2 regions of the Psychrobacter sp. NG27 genome follow, and region 1 is predicted to be linked to the other one. Evidence: riboswitches for the same ligand, from Rfam matches in the RefSeq annotation. Region 1 holds a riboswitch; the other holds the start of a gene.
What was found. A riboswitch is a leader RNA that binds a small molecule or an ion and turns the genes downstream of it on or off. The one in region 1 is predicted to bind thiamine pyrophosphate.

Region 1 (5,182 bases):
TAAAGTGTACATAGGTCGTGAAGGTAGATATAAATATACTTTTGGTGAGAGCTTGTTCTCAGGTTGTGTGTTTGAGAACTTTATTAAATTTAAAAATGCGATTCTTAAGAAGGAACCTTTTTTAGATATAGATGAAAGAAAACTGAAATTATCTACTCTACAGATATGTGACTGCAATTTCGATGGAGGATTTAAATTAAATAGTACACATATCTCGTATCTTTGGATTGAAAATACAAATTTTTTGATAGGATTTTGGATGCTGAAAGCCAATGTCACTACCTTAAATTGTACAAATGTAGTCATAGATGGCATGTTTGATGCTTCTAATAGTTCATTTGTTCGAGCAAAATTTAACAGGACTAAGTTTCTTGATGTAGCAGATTTCGAGGAAGTTAAGTTTGGCAAAGCAGATGGAGAGTTCTTAGAGTCTGACGAGCATACAACTCAATTTAAATATGTAACTTTCGTGAATGCTTCAAATTTTAAGAACACTAGTTTTTTCTATAGTTTAGATTTCGAGAATGTGGACTTAAGAGAACAACCCAATTTCTTAAAGTCAAATATCAACCCTCACAATACTAATCGAGAGACATTTAGAATTATAAAGTATTCATTTGATTCTAGAGGGAATACTCTTGAAGCAAATAGGTTTTTTGTTCAAGAGATGAAAGCATTTAAAAATGAGTTGAAGGAAGAAGGCGGTTTCTGGGATAAGTTAGTATATAACGTGAATGATCTAATATCTGAGTTCGGCAGAAATTATATAAGACCTATTATTTGGCTAATAGCTAGCCTAATTTTATATACGACCTTACTATATTTTCATGATTGGTACTTCGATAGTCACAATTATTTTATTCATCCTTGGTTTAATACTCTTTCAGTTTACGCTAATAGTGCTGCAAGAAATTTTTTACCTTTGAGTAGGTTTTTGGAATCTAAAAGTGGGTTTGAGTTTGTCAGCTTATTGTTTTACATTTGGTTTGGCATACTGATCTGGCAAATTGTTGTAGCAATTAAAAGACATACACAACGTTAAGGAACACCATGAACCATCTTACCGTCGGACAACGTGCGCCTCTAAGCAACCTTGCTATTGATGATACCGCACCTATCACGCTCAAGTTCACTCGCCAAAGCCCAATAGAGATGGATATCAGCTGCTTTGCCTTAGACGCAGCGGGCAAACTGATCAATGATGATTACATGGTGTTTTATAATCAGCCAACCTCACCGTGCGGTCAAATCAAGCTCACCCATTACGAGTCGCAGCCAACGGCGAATAAAAGCATCCAAGCCGAGTTTGCAGTGAATTTATCCAAACTGGCTGCGAATATAGACAGCTTGTTTTTTGTGTTATCAGCCGACACGCCGCTCAATCAAATTCAATCGCTAGAGATTGGCATTTGGCAGCAATCACAAAAGGCACAGGCAGCGTATCAAGCAGCAGACTTCGCCCAGCAGCAAGCCAGTATGCTGATGCAGCTTTATCGTAAGAGTGGCGTTTGGCGAGTATCCAACGTCGCGCAAGGCTTTAATGGAGGACTTGCCGCCATCGTGCAGCATTTCGGTGGCGATGTAGAAGAGGGCAGCTCGACAGCAGCAGCGCCGACCGCAGCGCCAGTTCAAACAAAACCATCGTTAGAGAAGGTCATGCTAGACAAAGCGCCAAAACTGGTCAATCTGGCCAAAAAAGCCACCATATCGCTTGAGAAACGCCAATTGCAGCAATTAACCGCAAAAGTAGCACTGGTGCTAGACGCCTCAGGCTCAATGAACAGACAGTACAAAAAAGGCCGCGTGCAAGAGGTAGTCAACCGCATATTGCCATTGGCAGTGAGCTTCGATGACGACCAAGCGCTAGACTGCTGGGCGTTTGCCCGAGATCCGCAGTATTTGGGCGAGATTGGGCTGAGCAACTATGACGGTTTCATTGACAACGCTCATGGCGGCTGGCGCAAATGGGCACTTGGCCCGCGCATTAACAATGAAGCAGAGGTCATGAAGGCCGTGACGGAGTTTTATCAAAAAGACGGCTTGGATGTGCCTATTTACGTGCTATTTATCAGTGATGGCGGGGTGAATGATAATCGCGGTATCACGAGAGTCATGACGGATGCCGCGAAACTACCGATATTTTGGCAATTCGTGGGCTTGGGTGGTCGTGGTTATGGCATCCTAAAAAAACTAGACGACATGGCAGGGCGCGTGATTGATAATTGCGACTTCTTTGAACTCGATGATTTGGATGACATTAGCGAAGAAGCCTTGTATGAGAATATGCTAGAAGAGTTCCCAATGTGGCTGAAAGAAGCCAAGCAACTTGGTATAGTCGTTCCACTATAAAAGTATGACTGCGTTAACCTCGCTTGAAGTATTTAATATACGTTTACATTTGGTTGCCTTGTACTACTTTTAAATTGAATCGTCTATATCGTGCAGCAATAATTTTATTATTCTATTATCGTTGACTAAGTATGACTGGCTAATTATCACTGACTAAAAAACCGCCATAGCAAATACTAGGGCGGTTTTTTATGGTTCAAAATATCTTAACTTCTAAAATGTCTACAGTGCCCAAAGAGACTGATACTGATCATCAGTCAACGTCACGATATCGATTTCGGCTAGCATCTCGCGCAGTTCTTCCCACTTACTTGCATCAGGCTTAATTGGTGTGATCAATCTACCTAGCGTGTTTTCAATGATGGCATCCATCAGCGTATCGGCTTCGGTTTTACTATAGTCGTAATACATACGGTGCGCAGCGTCTGGATTATTTTTACAAAGTTCCGTCATTTGGTTGGTCACTTGGATAAAGGTATCTATCGCTTCTTTTTTCGCGCTATAGATCTCATCCGTCGTGAGAATCTCTAACGCTGAAAAGTTAGGATAAGGTGACAGATGCTGATCGATAAACTCGAAGTCCAACCCTTCATGAGTCGCTTCAACGCCTTCAAAGTTATAAAAGCACAGCCATGCACCATCGAGGCTTGGGTCTTCTTGCATATTTTTTATATGATAAAAATCTTTTTGCACAAAGGTCACATTATCACGGCTGATACTGAAGCCATTTTTCTTGGCATAGCGAGCTAATATCTCAAAGCCAATACGATTGGTTTTTTCTTCAGCAGCAGGTGTAAAGATACGGATAGGCTGATTGTTTTTTAGCTTTTCCATGCTGGCGCGTTGCATCAATATGCCGCCATCGGTCTCAAAAAAGCAGCCCAGTGCACGTAAGTTAGGCGCGTAATGCTCAAACAGATGGATAGGCTCATTGACATGCAGATCGATGCTTTGGTTCTGTAATTCCGCAAAACCATCATAATGATCATCTGGCTCGATAATGGTGATATCAAGCCCTGCTTGCTCATATGCGCCCGTCGTTACGCCAGCGATAAAGGGCAGGTGATCAGGGTTTAAAAACCATTCGAGGGTCAGAGTAAGTTTGGTGGTCGGCTGCATATTTGTTTCCTTTTTGATTATGGAAAACAATCAGACTGATACTATTAAGGTAAAGCAAGAAAGGCCAAATAAGAAAAGTAAGGTCTCGATACTAACTTTCAGATGCTCGGCGTTTGATATGGTTATTACCTGTGCATCATCTATAGACTGCTCTTATTTATAGACCTCTGAGGGCGTGTCACGCTTGTTTCCTACGTCAGTGCTAACTGCTTCAGGTTCACGGGTGTGTCTCAGCGATGATGTGGGCTGTATTTACAGCATTAAATCAAAGCACCCCGACAAGATTGGTAGGTATTACATTATTCTTGATTGATACTCGCCATCATAGACGACACATAAGTCATGACGCAAGTCTGTTGATAATAACTAATAACGATGACAGGTCATGAAATAGTACTCAACATGCCTTACTGAGACTTAACAACCACTGTTCGGTATGAGTGTTAAGTAGCAAGTTTTTAGTAAGCCAAAGATATTTAGCGCCAACACTTACCCAATGACTAACCAAACATACCTATCAATAGCAAAAACCTCATATAAATAGTCTTGTACAATTTTTACTGATATTGCATGCTTAGTTACTTAAACAGGTAGCTGTTGTATACAGCGTTTAAGGCTACTTACCTCAACCACTGTATCGTCCAACGACATCACTTATATGACTCATAATAAAAAAGCGTTTTATCACAGACCCAAGACCAATCAATCCAAAAGCCCAATGCTGCGTTGGACGTTTTTGACGCTTGGCTGGATATTTTTTATCTTAGGCATTATTGGTATATTATTACCCGTGATGCCTACGGCGCCTTTTATCCTATTGGCAGCAGGTTGCTGGGCGCGTAGCTCTCGGCGCTTTCATTTTTGGCTGATCAATCATAAATACTTTGGCAAATTCGTCCGTGATTGGGAAAACAATCATGCCGTTCCGCTATATGCCAAGTGTTTGGCAACCATAATGATGGCCGCATCGACAATTATGTTGTTTTATCGTTTGCCTGCCGATACGATGTGGGTGGCATGGCTGGTAGCCGCTGTCTGTAGTGGGGTAGCGGTGTATTTGTTCCGTTTACCGAATGCCTAAAATCGTTGCAATTTGCGCCAAAATCGGTCAATAAATGGCTTCTGTTACACGAAAAGTCAGATAAGACTTGCGATACTAGGATGTACCCCTTATAATACGCCCAAGCTTAAGAGCAGTTCTGCACCAAATCATTACCTCGTAGTATTAGTTATAATCCTTCGTTTTAATATTTATCGTTCAGTAGCTATTTGCAAGCGTTACCGGTCACTAGGCCATTAATAAATTTAAAAGTAGGATTATCAATATGTCAGATACTCAAAAAGGTACAGTTAAGTGGTTCAACGAAGCTAAAGGCTTTGGTTTTATCGCTCCAGAAACTGGCGCAGACGTTTTTGCTCATTACAGCGAAATCACTGGTTCAGGTTTCAAAACTTTGGCTGAAGGCCAAGAAGTTGAGTTCACTGTAACTCAAGGCCAAAAAGGCCCACAAGCACATAACATCGTTGCTATCTAATTTGTCTTTATAGACAGATAGATGAATAGATGTAAAAAAGCGAACCTTCGGGTTCGTTTTTTTTCGTCTGCGATTTAGTATCTAAGACATTGGTATTAGAATTAGTGACAGCCTTATATAAAAGGCTTAAGCCAATCATACTAGACAAAACGACAGATAAAAAAACACCTCCGACTATT
Region 2 (5,182 bases), on a different contig from region 1:
AGTGCACCGTACTCATTGGCGACCGTGTCCCAATTGTTACTGGTATAAAATCCAAGGCCAAACGTTTGGATACTTGGCCAAGCACCAATAATGAGAGACACCAAAATGCCCCCTAAAGATAGGAGCACCAGTATGGCAAACGCTTTAGTAGAGTTGACAAATAAAGCATCGTAACGTTTTTGTTTAGCCAGTTGGGACCTTAAGTCTGTCATAAGTGTCTCAGCATTGAATGGGTGAATTCAAAAAACCAGTGTGTACATCTTGTCTTATAACAGTAAACTCAACCCATATAATCATTGATGGCGGTTCTCAAATATACCCATCATTACTATCAACATTATGGTCAAATTTGCTGTGATAAAACCTCTCAAACCACTACCGGAGAATAGTGATTTAAGAGGAGATTTATAAAGTTATGAAACAATGACTAGCGTAGGAATATTACTGTGCAGGCTTATAAACAGGCTGACCATCGCTACCTTTAACATCGTTCCATTTCGCTTTGAATAAGGCCACTGCTGTATCAGAGAATGGCACATAGTCTAGTGACATGGCGCTGTCATCACCTTGAGTGTAGGCCCAATCAAAGAAGTTCAGTACACCAGCTACTTGCTGCGGATTCTCTGGTTGCTTATGTACCAAGATAAAGGTCGCAGCAGCGATAGGCCATGCTTGCGCAGTCTCAGAGTTAGTGATGACTTTATAAAAACCTTCTTGTTGTGACCAATCAATGTCACCTGCAGCAGCAAAGGTTTCAGCAGATGGCTGAACGATGTTACCAGCGGCATTTTTTAGTGCCGTATGTGACATTTTGTTTTGCTTAGCGTAGGCATACTCAACGTAGCCGATAGAGTTTTTCATACGGTTTACGTAGCTTGAAACCCCTTCGTTACCTTTACCACCTGCACCAGTCGCAGACGTTGGCCATTTAACCGTTTTATCAACACCAACTGTGTCTTTCCAATCTGGTGAGACTTTGGCTAGATAATCAGTAAAGTTAAAAGTCGTGCCTGAACCATCTGAGCGGAATACCGTGGTAATAGCAGCATCAGGTAGCGTTAAATCTGGATTCATAGCAGTGATAGCAGGATCGTTCCACTTGCTAATTTTACCTAAATAAATATTGGCTAGCGTTTCACCATCTAACTTCAATGCACCAGGCTCAATACCGTCGATATTGACGATTGGTACAACACCACCGATAACTGTCGGGAACTGGATAAGACCAGATTCTTCAAGCTCTTCAGGTGTCAATGGCGCGTCAGAGGCACCGAAATCAACTGTTTTTGATTGAATTTGCTTGATACCACCAGATGAACCAATCGACTGATAGTTGACTTGGCCGCCGGTAGCAGCATTGTAGTCATAAGACCATTTGGCATAAATAGGTTGCGGAAATGATGCACCTGCACCCGTGATATTCATGGCGATATTTTCAGCAGATTTAAAACCTGAAGTAGTAGAAGGTGTCGTTTCAGTTGTCGTGACAGCGCTACTGCTCGTGTCAGCAGTGGTTTCTGCTGTCTCTGTTGATTTATTACACGCCGTGAGCATCAATGTACAACTAACAGCCACTGCCAATAACGAATAACGCATGTAGAGCTCCTAAAGTTTAACAACGGTATGAAAAAGCATCGTTTGTGATATGCATGCTATCTTGCCAAATCTTTATGACAGTTTCATGACAGTTGTCACAATCTTTCATTCGCTTTACATAATATTTAGGTAGCACTGCTATATTTTTAATAAATACATATAATATCAATATCTTATAGCAAACACCCTAACATAACCGTACTCATGCAAACCATCAGATGCCATCTTAAGTTGCCATATACTTAGCTAAATACTATTGGCCGTTGGTGCAGAATTTTGTTAGTATGAAGAAGATTTACAACACTGACAGACTCGGGGTGCGGTGTGTTATTGACTGACTAATAGTTGGTTCTAATACATTCGCTGAGAGATCACCCGCCGAACCTGATGCGGTTAGTACCGACGCAGGGAAGTCTTAAGCACTTTGTTATTTATGACAAGGGACGCGTAGAAATACCTTTTTATCATCACTACTGTCTTCATATGCGTAATGCATGACTAGATAGCGACGATCGATACAAAGCTGCGTCTGATATTTGATGACCAATACCTGCGACGATATTTTTGGTTGCAGGCTTGTACTCACAATATAAACTTGTCTAAATGATGGATGCTACCTCCGCAGATACTGGCGGTGTTGATTTTATTCAAAAACCAACACGCTAGGACAGCATATGACTATTTCAGACACCATCTCAAAAACTAATGCCGCTCAAACCCATACTCCAGCCAGTGCCTCACTCAATACCACTGACAGCAAAGCGGATAAAAAAGCAAACGCCTTAAAAACACCTGCTCACCGCGATCAGACAGACGTGCGCTTTGAAGAAGATGCGCGCGACTTACACCGTATTTTGCCCGCGTCTCGTAAAGTCTATATCGAAGGCTCACGCCCTGATATTCAAGTACCCATGCGCGAGATCACGCTTGACCCTACCCCTGTGCAAGGCGTGTCTGAGAACGAATGGGAACAGAACCCACCCTTTTATGTCTATGACACCTCTGGCGTTTATACCGATCCTAACGTTGAGATTGATTTGACCAAAGGCTTGCCAAAGCTGCGTGAAGGCTGGATAAACGAGCGCGGTGATACCGAACAATTAAGTGGCTTGTCTAGCGCTTATGGACTGGCTCGCGCTCGTGACATCAGCACTGCTAACCTTAGATTTGCTCATATCGACAAACCGCGCCGCGCCAAAGATGTCGATGGCAAAACTGGCAACGTCACGCAAATGTACTACGCACGTCGCGGCATTATTACCCCAGAGATGGAATATATCGCCATTCGTGAAACGCAAAAGCAACACGCATTGACTGACATGCGTCAACACGACGGTGAGAGTTTCGGTGCCAATACACCCAAAATAATCACTCCTGAATTTGTGCGTAGCGAAGTGGCGGCAGGTCGCGCCATTATCCCCAACAACATCAACCATCCAGAATCTGAACCGATGATTATTGGGCGTAATTTCTTAGTGAAAATCAACGCCAATATCGGTAACTCAGCGCTTGGTTCTTCTATTGATGAAGAAGTGTCAAAAATGACGTGGGCAACACGTTGGGGTGCGGACAACATTATGGATTTGTCGACTGGCAATCATATTCACGAAACCCGCGAATGGCTGATTCGTAACTCGCCAGTGCCGATTGGTACTGTCCCGATTTATCAAGCACTAGAAAAAGTCGATGGCGTGGCTGAAGACCTGACGTGGGAGATATTCCGCGATACGCTCATTGAACAAGCCGAGCAAGGGGTGGATTACTTCACCATTCATGCAGGTGTACTATTGGATTATGTGCCAATGACTGCCGGACGCCTAACCGGTATTGTGTCACGCGGCGGCTCTATCATGGCGCAGTGGTGCATGGTGCATCAACAAGAAAGCTTTTTGTACACGCACTTTGAAGACATCTGCGAGATTATGAAAGCTTACGATGTCGCCTTTAGCTTAGGTGATGGTCTGCGCCCTGGGTGTTTACAAGATGCCAATGACGAAGCGCAATTTAGCGAACTCAAAACCTTGGGTGAGCTGACCAAAGTGGCGTGGGAGCACGATGTGCAAGTCATGGTTGAAGGACCAGGCCATGTCGCCATGAACCGTATTAAAGAAAATATGGATTTGCAGCTTGATCTGTGTGCTGACGCGCCATTTTATACGCTAGGGCCTTTGACGACTGACATTGCACCCGGCTATGATCATATCACCAGTGCTATAGGTGCTGCGATGATTGGTTGGTTTGGCACTGCCATGCTCTGTTATGTGACGCCAAAAGAACACTTGGGTTTACCTAACAAAAAAGACGTTAAAGACGGCATCATCACTTATAAGATTGCGGCTCACGCTGCTGATCTGGCTAAAGGTCATCCAGGTGCACAGGCACGTGACAATGCCTTATCTAAAGCCCGTTTTGAATTCCGCTGGGATGATCAGTTCAATCTGGCGCTCGATCCAGATACAGCACGTGAATTCCATGATGAAACGTTGCCAAAAGATGCACACAAAGTTGCTCATTTTTGCTCAATGTGTGGCCCTAAATTCTGCTCAATGAAGATCACTCAAAACGTGCGGGATTATGCGGCGGGGCTCAAAGCCTTATAACTAGGTATTAAACTTAACCCAATAGATAAAAATAAAAGCTGCCTTTTTAAGGCAGCTTTTTTACTTTTGCAAACAATTAAATTTTAACAAACTTTTGTGTATAAAATATAGACAAATTCATAGAATAGAGTAATATACTGGTCAATTAGTAATCAAATGTTACTTAAAAAACCCATTCTCTTAAGGTTCCAGTATGAATCATGTCTACCGCGTTGTCTTTAATCGTTCATTAGGTGTTTATCAATGCGTGTCTGAGCTTGCCAAGTCTCGTGGCAAGTCATCAGGTAAATCACAAGTATCTACTAAGCTCATACTTGCTCCATTAGCAGTAGCTATGCTTGGATTGTCGGGGACGGCCATAGCGGCTGATGTTGTAATCAATGATGGACAGCGGACAGAGTATCAAGACGATGTTGCTATTAATGGTAGTGTTTTGATAACGGGTTCAGGCACTGTTATTACAGCGCCAAACCATCAAATTAACTTCGGTGCAAATCCAGATGGTCAAATTTTGGTTATAGATACAGACGTTTTTATTAAAAATAAGGCCGCTGTAGAAGCAGGTGTCAGTAGTACCGTAGGAGTGAGTAGATTTAGTAGAGTTACTGTCGATAACGCCTCATTAAATGCACCAGCTATAGCGATAGGGGGGCTCGTTGATGGTGAAGTTAACGTTATCAACAATGGAGAGCTAAAGGCTACCGATAAAGTAATATTAGGCTACAGTCCAAACACTACAGGACGTTTGAATGTAGATACCTCAGGCAAGGTTACGACAAATAATCTGATCATTGCCGACGCTGCAGATTCAGTAGGCAACGCGGTCATTGATGGTACTGGAAGTAATTTAACTGCTCAAAATAATACCTTTGTCGGTGATAATGGTATAGGTAGTCTCTCCGTTCAAAATGGTGGTGAACTTACTAGTAACACTCTAGTCGTTGCTAATGATATAGGTTCTTCGGGAAGCAATGTAGTTGTTAAAG

Region 2: linked by a shared signal. The riboswitch ahead of thiC (phosphomethylpyrimidine synthase ThiC) and the one ahead of IP485_RS12335 (ABC transporter substrate-binding protein) in region 1 are both predicted to bind thiamine pyrophosphate.

Annotation. Positions count from the first base shown of each region.
Region 1 covers NZ_JADGIN010000010.1:13,872-19,053, reverse strand. Annotated here, with positions in the region: gene IP485_RS12345 (hypothetical protein) at 1-1,042, shown strand, start outside; gene IP485_RS12340 (VWA domain-containing protein) at 1,051-2,349, shown strand; gene IP485_RS12335 (ABC transporter substrate-binding protein) at 2,572-3,468, opposite strand; TPP riboswitch at 3,640-3,756, opposite strand; gene IP485_RS12330 (YbaN family protein) at 4,127-4,549, shown strand; gene IP485_RS12325 (cold-shock protein) at 4,794-5,003, shown strand.
Region 2 covers NZ_JADGIN010000002.1:167,280-172,461, reverse strand. Annotated here, with positions in the region: gene pstC (phosphate ABC transporter permease subunit PstC) at 1-212, opposite strand, end outside; gene pstS (phosphate ABC transporter substrate-binding protein PstS) at 442-1,596, opposite strand; TPP riboswitch at 1,900-2,024, shown strand; gene thiC (phosphomethylpyrimidine synthase ThiC) at 2,271-4,196, shown strand; gene IP485_RS04150 (autotransporter domain-containing protein) at 4,390-5,182, shown strand, end outside.